4 regions of the Thermobifida halotolerans genome follow, and region 3 is predicted to be linked to each of the others. Evidence: riboswitches for the same ligand, from Rfam matches in the RefSeq annotation. Region 3 holds a riboswitch; each other region holds the start of a gene.
The links. Region 3 has a riboswitch for thiamine pyrophosphate ahead of thiO (glycine oxidase ThiO). Riboswitches for the same ligand answer to the same signal wherever they lie in the genome.

Region 1 (3,251 bases), 1.8 Mb from region 3:
CCACGGAGGGCCTGGTGGGCAAGGGTCTGCTGGGTGAGGGCCTGCCGCTGTAGCCACCGTCGACGGGACGGCCCGGGGTGTGCCGGCCGCGCGGACCGGCACACCCTCCAGAAGAATCAGGTCCCGTTCGGAGGAGTCCAGTCCTCCAGGGACCACGCCATCTCCCAGAACCGCACCTCGTAGTGGCAGCTGGCCACGAACGCACGCTCGATCCGCTCCCGCTCGGCGGGACCGGCCTCGGCGGCCAGCACGTCCAGCCGGGAACGCAGCGTGAGGAGCTTCTCCGTCATGGAACGCTCGACGTAGAAGTCCCACCAGCCGTGGAAGGGGTGGTCGGCGGCGAGAGGAGTCTCCTCGGTGAAACGCCTCGCCGCCCACAGGTAGGTCCACGGGCACGGCAGCAGCGCGGCCAGCAGCACGCCGAGCGTGTCGTGCCCCGCCGCCGTCATGTGGTTGATGTAGGCCTGCGCGCTGGGAGCGAGCCGGTCGACCTGCGCCTCCTCGTAGGAGACGCCCGCGTACTCGCACAGCGCCTCGTGTGCCCGGCTCTCCTCACCGAGGATGAAGGCGGCGCTGTCGTGGAAGAACCGCATCCACTCCCGGTCGGGCGACAGCGCCAGTCCCAGGCCGTAGCAGCGGACGTAGGCGGTCAGGTACTGGTGGTCCTGACCGACGTAGTGCAGCACCTGCTCCTTGGCCAGGGTTCCCTCGCGCATGCCCTTGAGGAAGGGATGCTGGTAGAAGGCTTCGAACAGGTCCGAGTGCCGACGCCCCAGGTCGGCGGTGAAGCCGGTCTCATCGGCGGCAACAGGAAGTACGCCCACCGTTCCTCCGCTCGTGCTAACGAGATCAGGTTCGACGGGTTCGGGCCCGCGGCCCGTCTCAGTCCCCGTATGGGACACCCCGCGTGGTTACGTCCGCCACTCTAGCCGTTCCGCTCCGCGTCCGACAGTGAGGGGTACGCGATGGCCGCCGGACCGGCCGAGCGGGCGGTCGCCGCCGGCCCCGGGGAAGGGGGATCGACGGAGGAGCCGCGGAGGAGGTCAGCGCCTCGTCGGGATGCGCCGCCCGGTGACGATGTCGGTCACGATGCGGATGTAGTGCGAACGGGACCCCGGCGCCCAGGGGTTCAGCGGCAGCGCCTCCAGCACCGCCCGCTCCGCGGGGTCGTCGACCGCCCGGCCGAGACCGATCACCATGACCGACCAGCCGGTGCGTTCCGTCACGTCGTAGTCGTCCACCTCGAACGCGACCACCGTGTCCTGGGTGGCCTGCGCGAGCTTGGACCCGGGCGACGTGCGGATGATGATGTCCGTTCCCAGCATGGCGAAGTTGACCGGCTGGACGGCGGGGAGCGCCTGGTCGGTGAAGACGATGCGTCCGATCGGGGCCTGGGACAGCAGCCGCAGGCACTCCTCCCGTGCGAGCACCTCCAACCCGGCCGTGTCGGTGGCGACCGCGTTGTGCCCCTCCACGTTCATGCGTGTTTTCCCTTCTGAGCGCTCTGTCCTCCCGGGGAGAGTCAGATCTCGTTCTTCGCCCGCAACTGCGCGACGAGCACCGCCGCCTGGGTGCGACGCTTGAGGTCGAGCTTCCCCAGGAGGCTGGAGACGTAGTTCTTCACGGTCTTCTCCGCGAGGAAGAGCCGCTCCCCGATCTGCCGGTTGGTCAGGCCCTCCCCGATGAGGTCGAGGATCTGCCGTTCCTGCGGGGTGAGCACGGCGAGCGGGTCGGGCCTGCCGCTGTTCTCACGCAGCCGCTCCAGCATGCGTCCGGTGCTTCGCGGATCGAGCAGCGAACCGCCCGCCGCGACCGTGCGCACCGCTCCGACCAGGTCGGATCCGTGGATCTGCTTGAGCACGTATCCGGCGGCGCCCGCCATGACCGCTTCGAACAGCGCCTCGTCGTCGGCGAAGGAGGTGAGCATCAGGCAGGCGATCTCGGGGTGACCGGACCGGATCTCGCGGCACACCTCGACCCCGGAACCGTCGGGCAGCCGCACGTCGAGCACCGCCACGTCCGGCCTGACCACGGGAATCCGGTGCAGCGCCCGCTCCGCGGTACCGGCCTCGCCGACCACCCGCAGGTCGCCCTCGTCCTCCAGCAGCGAGGCGACGCCTCTGCGCACCACCTCGTGGTCGTCGACCAGAAACACCCTGATCGGGTCAGGCGTGCTCGCCTGCGGCATGGCTGCCTCCCTGGTTCTGTCTCCTCCCTTCGACCGTAGCGGCCCCGGTGCGGGGGCGCCGCGCCGAACGACTCGATTACCACTGCCAAAGGTCCCGAACCCGGTGCCCGCCACCCGGTGGAGCCCTCTCGGGCGCACCGGAGGCGCGGGAGAAAAAAGTTTCCGGCTGGGGAATGATGCGAGTAGCCACCCTGTTGTGCAGGGTGTGGGTCGGTGCGGTAGCAAGTGTCCCCCGGGCTCCAACCCTTAGCCTTCGCGGAATACCGCGTCCGGACACCACCTCGGTGGCGTCCCGGACGGTCTCCGGAGCCGCGTTGCGCACTCCGCCGTGAGGCGACCGCCGCACCAACCCACAGCAGTGAAGACCCCGCCGGCGACCTCCCGCCCACGGGCGCACCGGAGGCGCGGGAGAAAAAAGTTTCCGGCTGGGGAATGATGCGAGTAGCCACCCTGTTGTGCAGGGTGTGGGTCGGTGCGGTAGCAAGTGTCCCCCGGGCTCCAACCCTTAGCCTTCGCGGAATACCGCGTCCGGACACCACCTCGGTGGCGTCCCGGACGGTCTCCGGAGCCGCGTTGCGCACTCCGCCGTGAGGCGACCGCCGCACCAACCCACAGCAGTGAAGACCCCGCCGGGTTCGCCCGGCGGGGTCTTCGCGTCTCACCGGTCGGTCACAGTCCGGCGATGCCGACGTACTTGGTCTCCAGGTACTCGTCGATGCCGACGGTTCCGCCCTCGCGTCCCAGCCCGGACTGCTTGACTCCCCCGAACGGGGCCGCCGGGTTCGACACGATCCCCTGGTTGAGTCCGACCATTCCGGTCTCCAACGCCTCCGACACCCGCAGCGCCCGCCCCAGGTTCTGCGTGAACACGTAACTGACCAGACCGAACTCGGTGTTGTTGGCCTCGGCCAAGACCTCCTCCTCGGTCTCGAAGGGGATGACCGGCGCGACCGGGCCGAAGATCTCGGTGCGTGACACCTCACTGTCCTTGGGAACGTCGGCGAGCACGGTGGGCCGGTAGAAGTAGCCCGCGCCGTCCTCCTGTTCCCCACCGACCAGCACC
Region 2 (3,251 bases), 630 kb from region 3:
GGTGTCGGAGGAGGGGATGGAGACGGCCCGGTCCCTGGTCGCCGACCCCGAGGAGTTCGACACGCCCCGCGGCTGGGAGCGGATCGTCGACAAGGGCGAGGACGAACTGTGGCGGATGCGCTGCCGGTTGCGCGAACGCCTGGTCGCCGAGGTCCGTGCGCGGCTGCGCGTCTCGTGGCGGCAGCGCGGGGCCACCGAGGCCGAACTCGCCTGGATCGACGACGCGCTCGACCCCGACGTCCTCACCGTCGGCTTCGCCCGCCGGGTGCCCTCCTACAAGCGGCTCACCCTGATGCTGCGGGACCGGGAGCGCCTCGCCGCGCTGCTGCGCCACCCCGAGCGGCCCGTCCAGATCGTCATCGCGGGCAAGGCGCACCCCGCGGACGAGGGCGGCAAGCGGCTCATCCAGGAGATCGTGCGCTTCGGCGACGACCCCCGGGTGCGGGACCGCATCGTCTTCCTGCCCGACTACGACATGGCGCTGGCGGCCGCGCTGGTGCGCGGTTGCGACGTGTGGCTGAACAACCCGCTGCGCCCGCTGGAGGCGTGCGGCACCTCCGGTATGAAGTCCGCGCTCAACGGCGGCCTCAACCTGTCGGTCCGCGACGGCTGGTGGGACGAGTGGTTCGACGGCTCCAACGGCTGGGCGATCCCCACCGCCGACGGCGTGAGCGACCCCGACCGGCGGGACGACATCGAGGCCGCGGCACTGTACGACCTGTTCGAGGAGCAGGTCGCGCCGCTGTTCTACGACCGGGACGAGGCCGGACTGCCCAAGCGGTGGCTGGAGATGGTCAAGCACACCCTGGTCTCGCTGGGGCCCAAGGTGCTGGCCACCCGCATGGTCCGCGAGTACGTGGAGCGCCTCTACCAGCCCGCCGCGGTCTCCTCCCGGCGGCTCGTCGCCGACGGGCAGCGCGGCGCCCGCGAGCTGGCGGCCTGGAAGCGGCGGGTCCTGCACGCCTGGCCGGGGGTGCGCATCGAGCACGTCGAGGTGGCCGGCAAGGACGGACCGCCGCAGCTCGACGGAGAGCTCGTGGTGCGGGCCACCCTCGTGCTGGGCGGGATCGACCCCGAGGACCTGAGCGTGGAGGTGGCCCTGGGCCGCGTCGACGAGGCCGACGAACTGGTGGAGCCGTCCTTCACCGAACTGACGCCCCTGGAGGACCGGGACGTCGCGCCACCCCTGGTGCGCTTCGCCGGGACGGTCCCGCTGGACCGCGCGGGCGCGTGCGGCTACACGGTCCGGGTGCGGCCCAGGCACCCGCTGCTGACCCATCCGGCCGAGATGGGCGTGGCCGTGGTCCCCGAGCCCGCCACCGGGATCGGCGGTCTGGTGCTGCGCTGATCCGCCCGGCCCGCCCGGCCCGCCCGGCCCGCGCGGGCCGGGCTCAGCAGCGCCTGGACGGGCGGGGGTGCGCGCCGAGCAGTCGGCCAGCCATGTCGCTGGGGGCGGCGACCTCGTCGGAGGCCAGGGGGCGGAGAAGCGCTGCTCGGCGTCGTCGTGCGTCCCCTCGAACAGACCGTCGCCGACACCGCGGCCTGGTACCGCGCCCACGGCCGCCCTTCCCGGCCACCGGCCGCTGACCCGTCTTCCGCCCCGAGAGGAACCGCGACCCCACCCGCCCCGAACGCCACACCGCCGCGGCGGCCCGGACCGGGAAACGGCCGGGGCGGCTTGACCCGCGGCGCGGGCGTACGGCCATAATGATGGGGACAACCGAACGACAGGGGAGCGCCTCAGCGCTGAGAGTGCGGCACAGCCGCAGACCCTTACACACCTGATCTGGGTAATGCCAGCGAAGGAAGTCGTGGGAACCGCCACCGGTGGCGTGCTCTCGCGCACCGGTGCTCCCGGTGCGCACCACCCACACCGCCGGTGTGCGCTCTTGGCCGCAGAGCCCTCCGTCATGCGCGAAGGGACGACGACCATGACCACCCCGGCCGACCCCCAGTCCGGGCGAGACCTCAAGACCCTGCTGAACTGGCGCACCGTGGACATCGTGGTGGCCGCCGTCATCGGCGTCGCCGTCGGCATCGTGTTCTGGCTGTGGAGCGCGCTGTGGAGCGCCACCACCGGCCTGTTCGCCTTCTTCCCGCCCGCCCAGGCCGTCCTCTACGGCATGTGGATGGTGCCCGGAGTCCTCGGCGGGCTCATCATCCGCAAACCCGGTGCCGCCCTGCTGACCTCCCTGGCGGCGGCCTCCCTGGAGATGGTCCTGGGCACCGCGTGGGGAACGGCCGTGCTGGTCTCCGGTGCCCTCCAGGGACTGCTGAGCGAACTGGCCTTCCTCGCCCTCGGCTACCGCCGCTGGGGCATGGGCGCGGCCGTCCTGGCGGGAGTCGCCGGGGGAATCTCCCCGGCCATCCGGGACAACATCACCTCCCACATCACCTGGCCGCTGTCCCACCAGATCGCCTACGGGGTGATCGTGCTGATCAGCGCGGGCGTCATCGCGGGAATGGGCTCCCGGGTCCTCACCACGCGCCTGGCCGCGGCCGGGGCGCTGGCCCCCTTCCCCTCCGCGCGGGGATGACCCGGTGTCCGCCGCGAACCGCGACGGCGGCCCCGGCGCGCGCGTCGAACTCTCCGGCTGGGGCTGGAAGCACGCCGGGCGCGCCGAGTACACGCTGCGCGATGTCGACCTGGTGATCGAGCCGGGCGAGCGCGTCCTGCTGCTGGGCGCGTCCGGCGCGGGCAAGAGCACCCTGCTGCACGCGCTCGCCGGACTCGCCGGACCCGACGGCGCCATCAACGGGGAACAGGAGGGCCGCCTGCTCGTCGACGGGGAGCCGGCGGCCCGGCGGCGCGGCGCGATCGGCCTGGTGGCCCAGGACCCCGAAAGCCAACTGGTGATGGCCCGCGCCGGGGACGACGTCGCGTTCGGACCCGAGAACCTGGGTGTGCCCCGCGCGGAGATCTGGGCGCGCGTGGACGAGGCGCTCGCACGCGTCGGCTTCCCCTACGGGCGGGCGCACTCCACGGCGGCGCTGTCCGGCGGCGAGAAGCAGCGGCTGGTCATCGCCGGAGTACTCGCCATGCGGCCCCGGATGCTGCTGCTGGACGAACCCACCGCCAACCTCGACCCGGCGGGCGCGCGCCTGGTCCGCGACGTCCTCGCCCGACTGCTGGACGACACCGAGGCCACCCTGGTGCTGGTCGAGCACCGCGTCGCCGACGTGGTGGACCTGGTGGACCGGGTCGTGGTCGTGGAACCGGGCGGCGGGGTCGTCGCCGACGGCGAGCCGCG
Region 3 (3,251 bases):
CGGAGCCGGAACACGAGTATGCTCCCGACGGCATCGGCCGTCAGATCACGGAACTGCAGCGTGACCTCGAATCCGGACATGAGGTCACCCTGCCCCCCAACGGGGGGCCTCCTGGCCGGGTGATCCCTCTGCGCCGCGAAAAGCCGCCGCGTACTCCAGGGGGTTGGGAGGGTAGGGCCGTCATTCATGGCGACTTCGACGAACTCGATGCGAGGACCCTGGCGGGCTTCAACGGGGAGCTGCCGTAGTGAAGCTCCTGCTGGACACACATTCTGCTCCGGTGGCTCTCCCGCAGCGAACCGCTGCCACCCGGTCTCGTAGAGCGATCGAGAACTCGCCGGAGGTGTTCGTGGGCTCCGTCAGCGCGGGGAGACCGGTGTCAAAAGATCGGTCGGCACACTCGAGGCACCGGACGGTCTCGCCCACCGGATCGGGCACCACCGCTTCAAAGAGCTCCCCGTCACCGTCGGGCACGGACCGCGCGCCGGAGCGCTCCCCCGCCACCACAGCGATCCCTTCGACCGGATGCTCGCCGCCCGGGCCCGGCACGAGGGGCTGATCCTGGCCGCCCAGGCCCCGGCGATCCACAAGTACGGCGTGCCCGCCCGCTGAGCGGTCGGACCGCTCAGCGGGCGTTTCGGCTCCTCAGCGCGTCCCGGCCTGCGTCAGGCGGCGTTTGAACTCGGCGGCCGCCGCGCGCGGGTCCTCGGCCTCGGTGATGGCGCGCACCACCACGACCCGGCGCGCTCCGGTGGCCAGCACCTGGTCGAGGTTGTCCAGGTCGATACCGCCGATGGCGAACCAGGGACGGGTCGGACCGGACGCGGTGACCTTCGCCACCTCGCCGAGACCGGCCGCGGGGCGTCCCGGCTTGGTGGGGGTGGCCCACGCCGGACCGACGCAGAAGTAGTCGACGCCCTCCTCGCGGTCGGCCGCCGCGGCCAGTTCCGCGGTGTTGGTGGAGCGGCCGATCAGCGGGCGGTCGCCGAGGATCGCGCGGGCGTGGTGCACCGGAAGGTCGCGCTGGCCCAGGTGCAGCACGTCGGCGTGGACCGCGTGGGCGATGTCGGCGCGGTCGTTGACCGCCACCAGCGCCCCGTGGCGCTCGCACGCCTCGCGCACGGTCTCCAACGCGGTGATCTCCTTGCGCACGTCCAGGTTCCTGTCGCGCAGTTGCACGATGTCCACGCCCCCGGCCAGCACCTCCTCGAGGAACTCGGCGAGGTCGCCCCGCTCGGTGCGGGCGTCGGTGCACAGGTACAGCCGGGCTGCGGCGAGCCGTTCCCGCAGGGTCTGGTCCACGTCTTCCCTCCGTCGCTCCTGGCGCCGGGACCACCGTGCCGCGGAGGGTTCCCGGCGCCGACCATCTACAGCAGCAGCGCCTGGGCGCGGCGGCGCACCTCGGTGCCGCGGTTGGACCGGATGGCCTCGATGGGGGTGCCCGGGAGGCTGTCGTCAGCGGTGAACATCCAGCGCAGCGCCTCCTCCTCGGTGAGGCCGCTGTCGGCCAGGAGGGTGAGCGTCCCCTGCAGGCCCTTGGGGGTGGTGCCGTCGACGACGAACGCGGCGGGCACCGAGACCTCCCCCGCCCGGGTGGCGCCCAGCAGCTTGTGTTCGCGGATCATCTGCTTGACGCGGTTGGGGCTGACGTTGAGCGCCGCGGCCGCCTGCCTGAGCGTGAGCCACTCACCCACGAGAGCATCGGTGTCACGATCGATCTGGGTCACGGCTCCAATCTCCCACACCCCGCGCCCGGACGCCTCCCCTCACCGCCCGTGATCGCTTTGGGCGTACTCATCGGGTCTTTTCCCCGCCTGTGCGTGGGCGACCTAGAATGCGGACGGAAGCGAAATCCCCGCGGGAGCCGGGTGGAACCCGGCTGAGAGGGAGGCTGCCAGCCTCCGACCGCAGAACCTGATCCGGGTCATACCGGCGAAGGGAGTGGAGCGTTGTGGACACGCGCTCATCCCCGGACGTACTGGTCGTCGGGGGCGGGCTGATCGGTCTGGTCACCGCCTGGCGGGCGTCCCGCCTGGGCATGCGGGTGACCGTGGTCTGCGCCGAGGAGCCGGGCGCCGCGTCGGGGGTGGCCGCGGGCATGCTGACCCCCGCGACCGAGGCGGTCTTCGGCGAGGAGTCGCTGATGCGCTTCGGGCTGTGCTCCCGGGACCGCTACCCCGGCTTCGTCGCCGAGCTCGCCGAGGACACCGACGTCGACCCGGGCTACCGCACCGAAGGCACCCTCCAGGTGGCCTTCGACCCCGACGACCTGGCCACGCTCACCGAACTGGGCGAGGTGCGCGACCGGCTCGGCGTCAGGACCGAGCGTCTCACCTCGCGTGAGTGCCGCCGTCTCGAACCGATGCTGGCCCCCTCGGTGCGCGGCGGCATCCTGGCGCCTGACGACCACTCGGTGGACCCGCGCCGCCTGGCCGCGGCGCTGCGCTCGGCCGCCGCGGCGCGCGGCGCGGTGTTCGTGACCGACCGGGTCACGCGGGTGGTGGTCGACGGCGGCACCGTGCGCGGCGTGGCCCTGGGCGGCGGCGCCACCGTCGACGCGGGCCAGGTGGTGCTCGCCGCGGGCGTGTGGACCTCCCGGATCGCCGGACTGCCCGCCGGTGTGGTGCCCCCGCTACGGCCGGTCAAGGGGCAACTGCTGCGGCTGCGCACCCCGGCCGGGGCGGAGCCGGTCGTGGCCCGCACGGTGCGCGGCCTGGTCAGGGGCTCTCCCGTCTACCTGGTGCCGCGCGCCGACGGTGAGATCGTCCTGGGCGCCACCCAGGAGGAGATGGGCTTCGACACCCGGCTGACCGTCGGCGGGGTCTGGGAGATCCTGCGCGACGCCCGCGAACTGGTTCCCGGGGTCACCGAACTGGAGATCGCCGAGACCTGCGTGGGGCTGCGCCCCGGCCCGCCCGACAACGAGCCGCTGCTGGGGCCCACCCGGGTGCGGGGACTTCACCTGGCCGTCGGGCACTTCCGGCACGGGGTGCTGTTCACCCCGGCCACCGGGGACGCCATGGCCGAGGCCCTGGCCACGGGGCGGCTGCCCGGGTACGCCGACCATCTCGCGGCGGATCGCATCCCGTCCGCCACCTCACCATCGGAAGGGGTCGAACGACCGTGAACGCGATCATCAACGGCGAGGAGCGCCGACTCGATCCGGACACCACCGTGGCCGACGTGGTGCGCTCACTGACCAGCGCGGAGTCCGGGGTGGCGGTCGCGCTCAACGACGACGTGGTGCCCAG
Region 4 (3,251 bases), 2.6 Mb from region 3:
ACGTTCAGCGACATGGCCAACGGGCTGATGGCGCTGCCCAACCTGCTCGGTCTGCTGCTGCTGTCGCCGATCGTCGTCGCCGAGACCAAGAAGTACTTCGCCAACCCCAACTGGCGCGACCCCGACCTGGTGGACGTCAAGTCCTAGGCCGCGGCCGGGCCCGGAGGGACCAGCCCTGCGGGGGTGAGTCGGTGCGGGCGGGTGGGAACCCCGGGGTTCCCACCCGCCCGCACCGCTGTGTGCGGTGTCCGGACCGGGGCGCCCCGGGTGCGCCGACGAACCGGAGCGGTCCCTGGCCCAGCGGGCCGGGGGCGAGAAGACCTACCTGCCCCACCAGGCGTGGAAGTGGTGGACCGGCCCCTTGCCCTTGCCGACCTCGAGTTCGTCGGCGTGGCGCAGTGCCTCGGTGAGGTAGTCCTTGGCCTCGCGCACCGCCTGCGACCAGGTGGGCCGCTGCGGGCGCAGCGCCGCGACCGCCGAGGACAGCGTGCACCCGGTCCCGTGCGTGTTGGTGGTGGACACCCGTTCGGCGGTCAGGACCTCCGCGGGGGCGTCGGCCGACAGCAGCAGGTCGGTGCTGGTGGCGCCGGACAGGTGGCCACCCTTGAGCAGCACCCGCCGGGGGCCGAGGGCGAGCAGCCGCTCGGCCTGGGAGCGCATCTGCGCCTCGTCGGCGGCCTCGGCCTCGCCCAGCAGGTCGGCGGCCTCGGGCAGGTTGGGGGTGATCAGGTCGGCGCGGGGAAGCAGTTCGGTGCGCAGCGCCTCCACGGCGTCGGCGGCCAGCAGGCGGTCGCCGCTCTTGGCCACCATCACCGGGTCGACGACCACGTTGGGCAGGTCGTAGGCGTCGATCGCCGCGGCCACCACCTCGATGACCTCGGTGTTGGACAGCATGCCGATCTTGACCGCGTCCACCCGCACGTCGGTCAGCAGGGTGTCGAGCTGGCTGCGCACGAACGCGGCCGGAACGTCGTGCACCTCGCTGACACCGGTGGTGGTCTGCGCGACCAGTGCCGTCACCACCGTCATGCCGTAGCCGCCGAGCGCCGAGAACGCCTTCAGGTCGGCCTGGATGCCCGCTCCGCCGCTGGGGTCGGTGCCCGCGATGGACAGGATGTTGTGACTCACCGGGACGTCCCTCCGCTAGTACTACCTAGTTCAGGTTCAGCGGGTGTTCTCTCAGCCGACCGGGAGGGTCGGCACCCCGCGCCCACAGGGCAAGGCTAGCAACGCGACGCCGCCCCTCCGACGGCGCGGAGGGGCGGCGCGAGCGGTGCGGGAGGCCGGGAGAGGGCCTTCAGGGCGCCCCGGCCCGAGGGGGCCGGCGGCCTCGGCTCCCCGACGCCGGTACGGGCGGCGGGATCAGTGCAGGACCTCGTCGCTGTCCCCGGACCGGACGGAGGGAGAGGCGGGCCCGGACGGTTGCCCACCGCGGGCGGTCAGCCGGTACTCGACCAGGATGATGCCGATGACCAGGGCCGCGCCCACCAGGGCCAGCACGGCGCACAGCACGAGGTTGTCCTGGGGGGCCAGCAGGCCGCGGCCCTCGTCCTGCCACGGCCACAGCGCCCGCAGCGATCCGGCCAGCAGTCCCGTCATCACCACCAGGGTGAGGTGGTGGAACCGGTCCAGCAGCCACTGCAGCAGTTTGACGAACAGGGCCAGGCCGATGATCGCGCCCGCGGCGAAGGTGGCGATGTAGCCGAGGTCGCGGTTGTTGATCGCGTCCATCGTCGTGGTGTACAGGCCGAAGGTGAGCAGGAAGAACGAGCCCGAGACCCCCGGCAGCACCAGCGCGCAGATCGCGACCGAGGCGGCGCCCATGACGATGAGGGGGTTGGGCTCCACCTCGGAGGGGGGCAGGCCGGTCAGGAAGAACGCGGCCGCCGCCACCGCGAGCGCGATCAGGTAGTCGCCGATCCTCCAGTGCCGCCCGGACGCCGAGTAGGGCACCCACAGGGAGGCCAGCACCAGCCCGAAGAACAGGGCGTAGGACTCCTGGGGGTTGTGCTCGACCAGGGGGGCGAGCAGTCTCGCCGCGACCAGCACGGTCAGGGCCATGCCCACCAGCAGGGCGAGGATGGTCCCCCAGTCGGCCCTGCCGAACTCCTCGCGGGCGCGGGCCAGGCCCCTGCCGCGGACGAGGTCGGCGGCCAGCAGTCTGACCCCGCTGACCACGTGGCCCGCCGAGCCGATGAGCGTCTCGTAGACGCCGGTGATCAGCGCGACGGTTCCGCCGCTGATACCGGGGACGACTTCGGCGGTTCCGATGAGGCCGCCGCGCACGCCGTTGAGCAGATGGGTGCCGATTGACTTCGCCATGTCCTACTTCTCGTCGTGAAAGGGGAGTCGGGCACGTCCCGCACCGTGCCGGGGCGGGTGCGGGGTGTCGACGCCCAGCGGAAACGGAAGGGCTGCCTGGCGCGGTGCGCTCGCGGGGAGGTCGATGTGGTCCGGCAGGCAGGCACCAAGTGTAGGGCGGAGCGGGCTGACACGGCGACAGAGCCGCACCGCCGCCGTCGGCGCGGGTACAGCGGCGCGGTGCTCAGCCGGACAGCGCGTGCTGCGGTTCGCGGGCCACCCTGGAGGCCCACCGGTAGTCCTGCTTGCCCACGGCGGTCCGCCTGACCTCGTCCACCACGCGGATCGTGCGCGGCACCTTGAATCCGGCGAGTTGGACGCGGCAGTGGGAGCGCAGTTCCGCGTCGCTGGGCCGCCGCCCGGGAACCAGGGAGACCACGGCGCTGACCCGCTGGCCCAGCCGCTCGTCGGGGGCGGCGACCACGATGGCGTCGGCCACCCCCGGATGCGACTTCAGGACCGCCTCGACCTCCTCGGGGTAGACCTTCTCGCCGCCGGTGTTGATCACCGTGGACCCGCGGCCCAGCAGTTCGACGGACCCGTCCGCCGCGACGGTGCCGTAGTCGCCGGAGATCGCCCAGCGGCGGCCGTCGGCGTCCACGGGGAAGGTCTGCGCGGTCTTCACCGGGTCGTTGTAGTAGCCCAGCGGGATGCGTCCGGTGCGGGCGATGCGGCCGATCTGCTCGGAGCCGGGCGGCAGCGGGCGCAGCCGGTCGTCGAGGACGGCCACGCTCGCTCCCATGGAGAAGTAGCGCGTCTTTCCGTTGCCCGTCGCCGACGCCGCTCCGCACACGCCGGTCTCGCTGCCGCCGTAGCTGTCGTTGACGGTGATGTCGCGGCGCCAGGACCGCCACAGACGCCGCGCGGTGGGGGTGAGCGGGGTGCCGCCG

Region 1: it holds a riboswitch for thiamine pyrophosphate, as region 3 does, so the genes downstream of both, tenA (thiaminase II) here and thiO (glycine oxidase ThiO) in region 3, are expected to answer to the same signal.
Region 2: it holds a riboswitch for thiamine pyrophosphate, as region 3 does, so the genes downstream of both, NI17_RS23915 (ECF transporter S component) here and thiO (glycine oxidase ThiO) in region 3, are expected to answer to the same signal.
Region 4: it holds a riboswitch for thiamine pyrophosphate, as region 3 does, so the genes downstream of both, thiD (bifunctional hydroxymethylpyrimidine kinase/phosphomethylpyrimidine kinase) here and thiO (glycine oxidase ThiO) in region 3, are expected to answer to the same signal.

Annotation. Positions count from the first base shown of each region.
Region 1 is NZ_CP063196.1:4,265,120-4,268,370, forward strand. Features, by position in the region: gene NI17_RS19135 (hypothetical protein) at 1-53, shown strand, start outside; gene tenA (thiaminase II) at 117-824, opposite strand; TPP riboswitch at 809-916, opposite strand; gene NI17_RS19145 (pyridoxamine 5'-phosphate oxidase family protein) at 1,044-1,481, opposite strand; gene NI17_RS19150 (response regulator) at 1,523-2,188, opposite strand; gene NI17_RS19155 (NAD-dependent succinate-semialdehyde dehydrogenase) at 2,858-3,251, opposite strand, start outside.
Region 2 is NZ_CP063196.1:5,407,669-5,410,919, forward strand. Features, by position in the region: gene glgP (alpha-glucan family phosphorylase) at 1-1,348, shown strand, start outside; TPP riboswitch at 1,720-1,825, shown strand; gene NI17_RS23915 (ECF transporter S component) at 1,932-2,537, shown strand; gene NI17_RS23920 (ABC transporter ATP-binding protein) at 2,542-3,251, shown strand, end outside.
Region 3 is NZ_CP063196.1:582,935-586,185, reverse strand. Features, by position in the region: gene thiE (thiamine phosphate synthase) at 646-1,302, opposite strand; gene NI17_RS02605 (Rv2175c family DNA-binding protein) at 1,368-1,727, opposite strand; TPP riboswitch at 1,848-1,958, shown strand; gene thiO (glycine oxidase ThiO) at 1,952-3,127, shown strand; gene thiS (sulfur carrier protein ThiS) at 3,124-3,251, shown strand, end outside.
Region 4 is NZ_CP063196.1:3,148,463-3,151,713, reverse strand. Features, by position in the region: gene NI17_RS14115 (alanine/glycine:cation symporter family protein) at 1-147, shown strand, start outside; gene thiD (bifunctional hydroxymethylpyrimidine kinase/phosphomethylpyrimidine kinase) at 322-1,128, opposite strand; TPP riboswitch at 1,119-1,217, opposite strand; gene NI17_RS14105 (DUF368 domain-containing protein) at 1,363-2,322, opposite strand; gene NI17_RS14100 (acyl-CoA synthetase) at 2,546-3,251, opposite strand, start outside.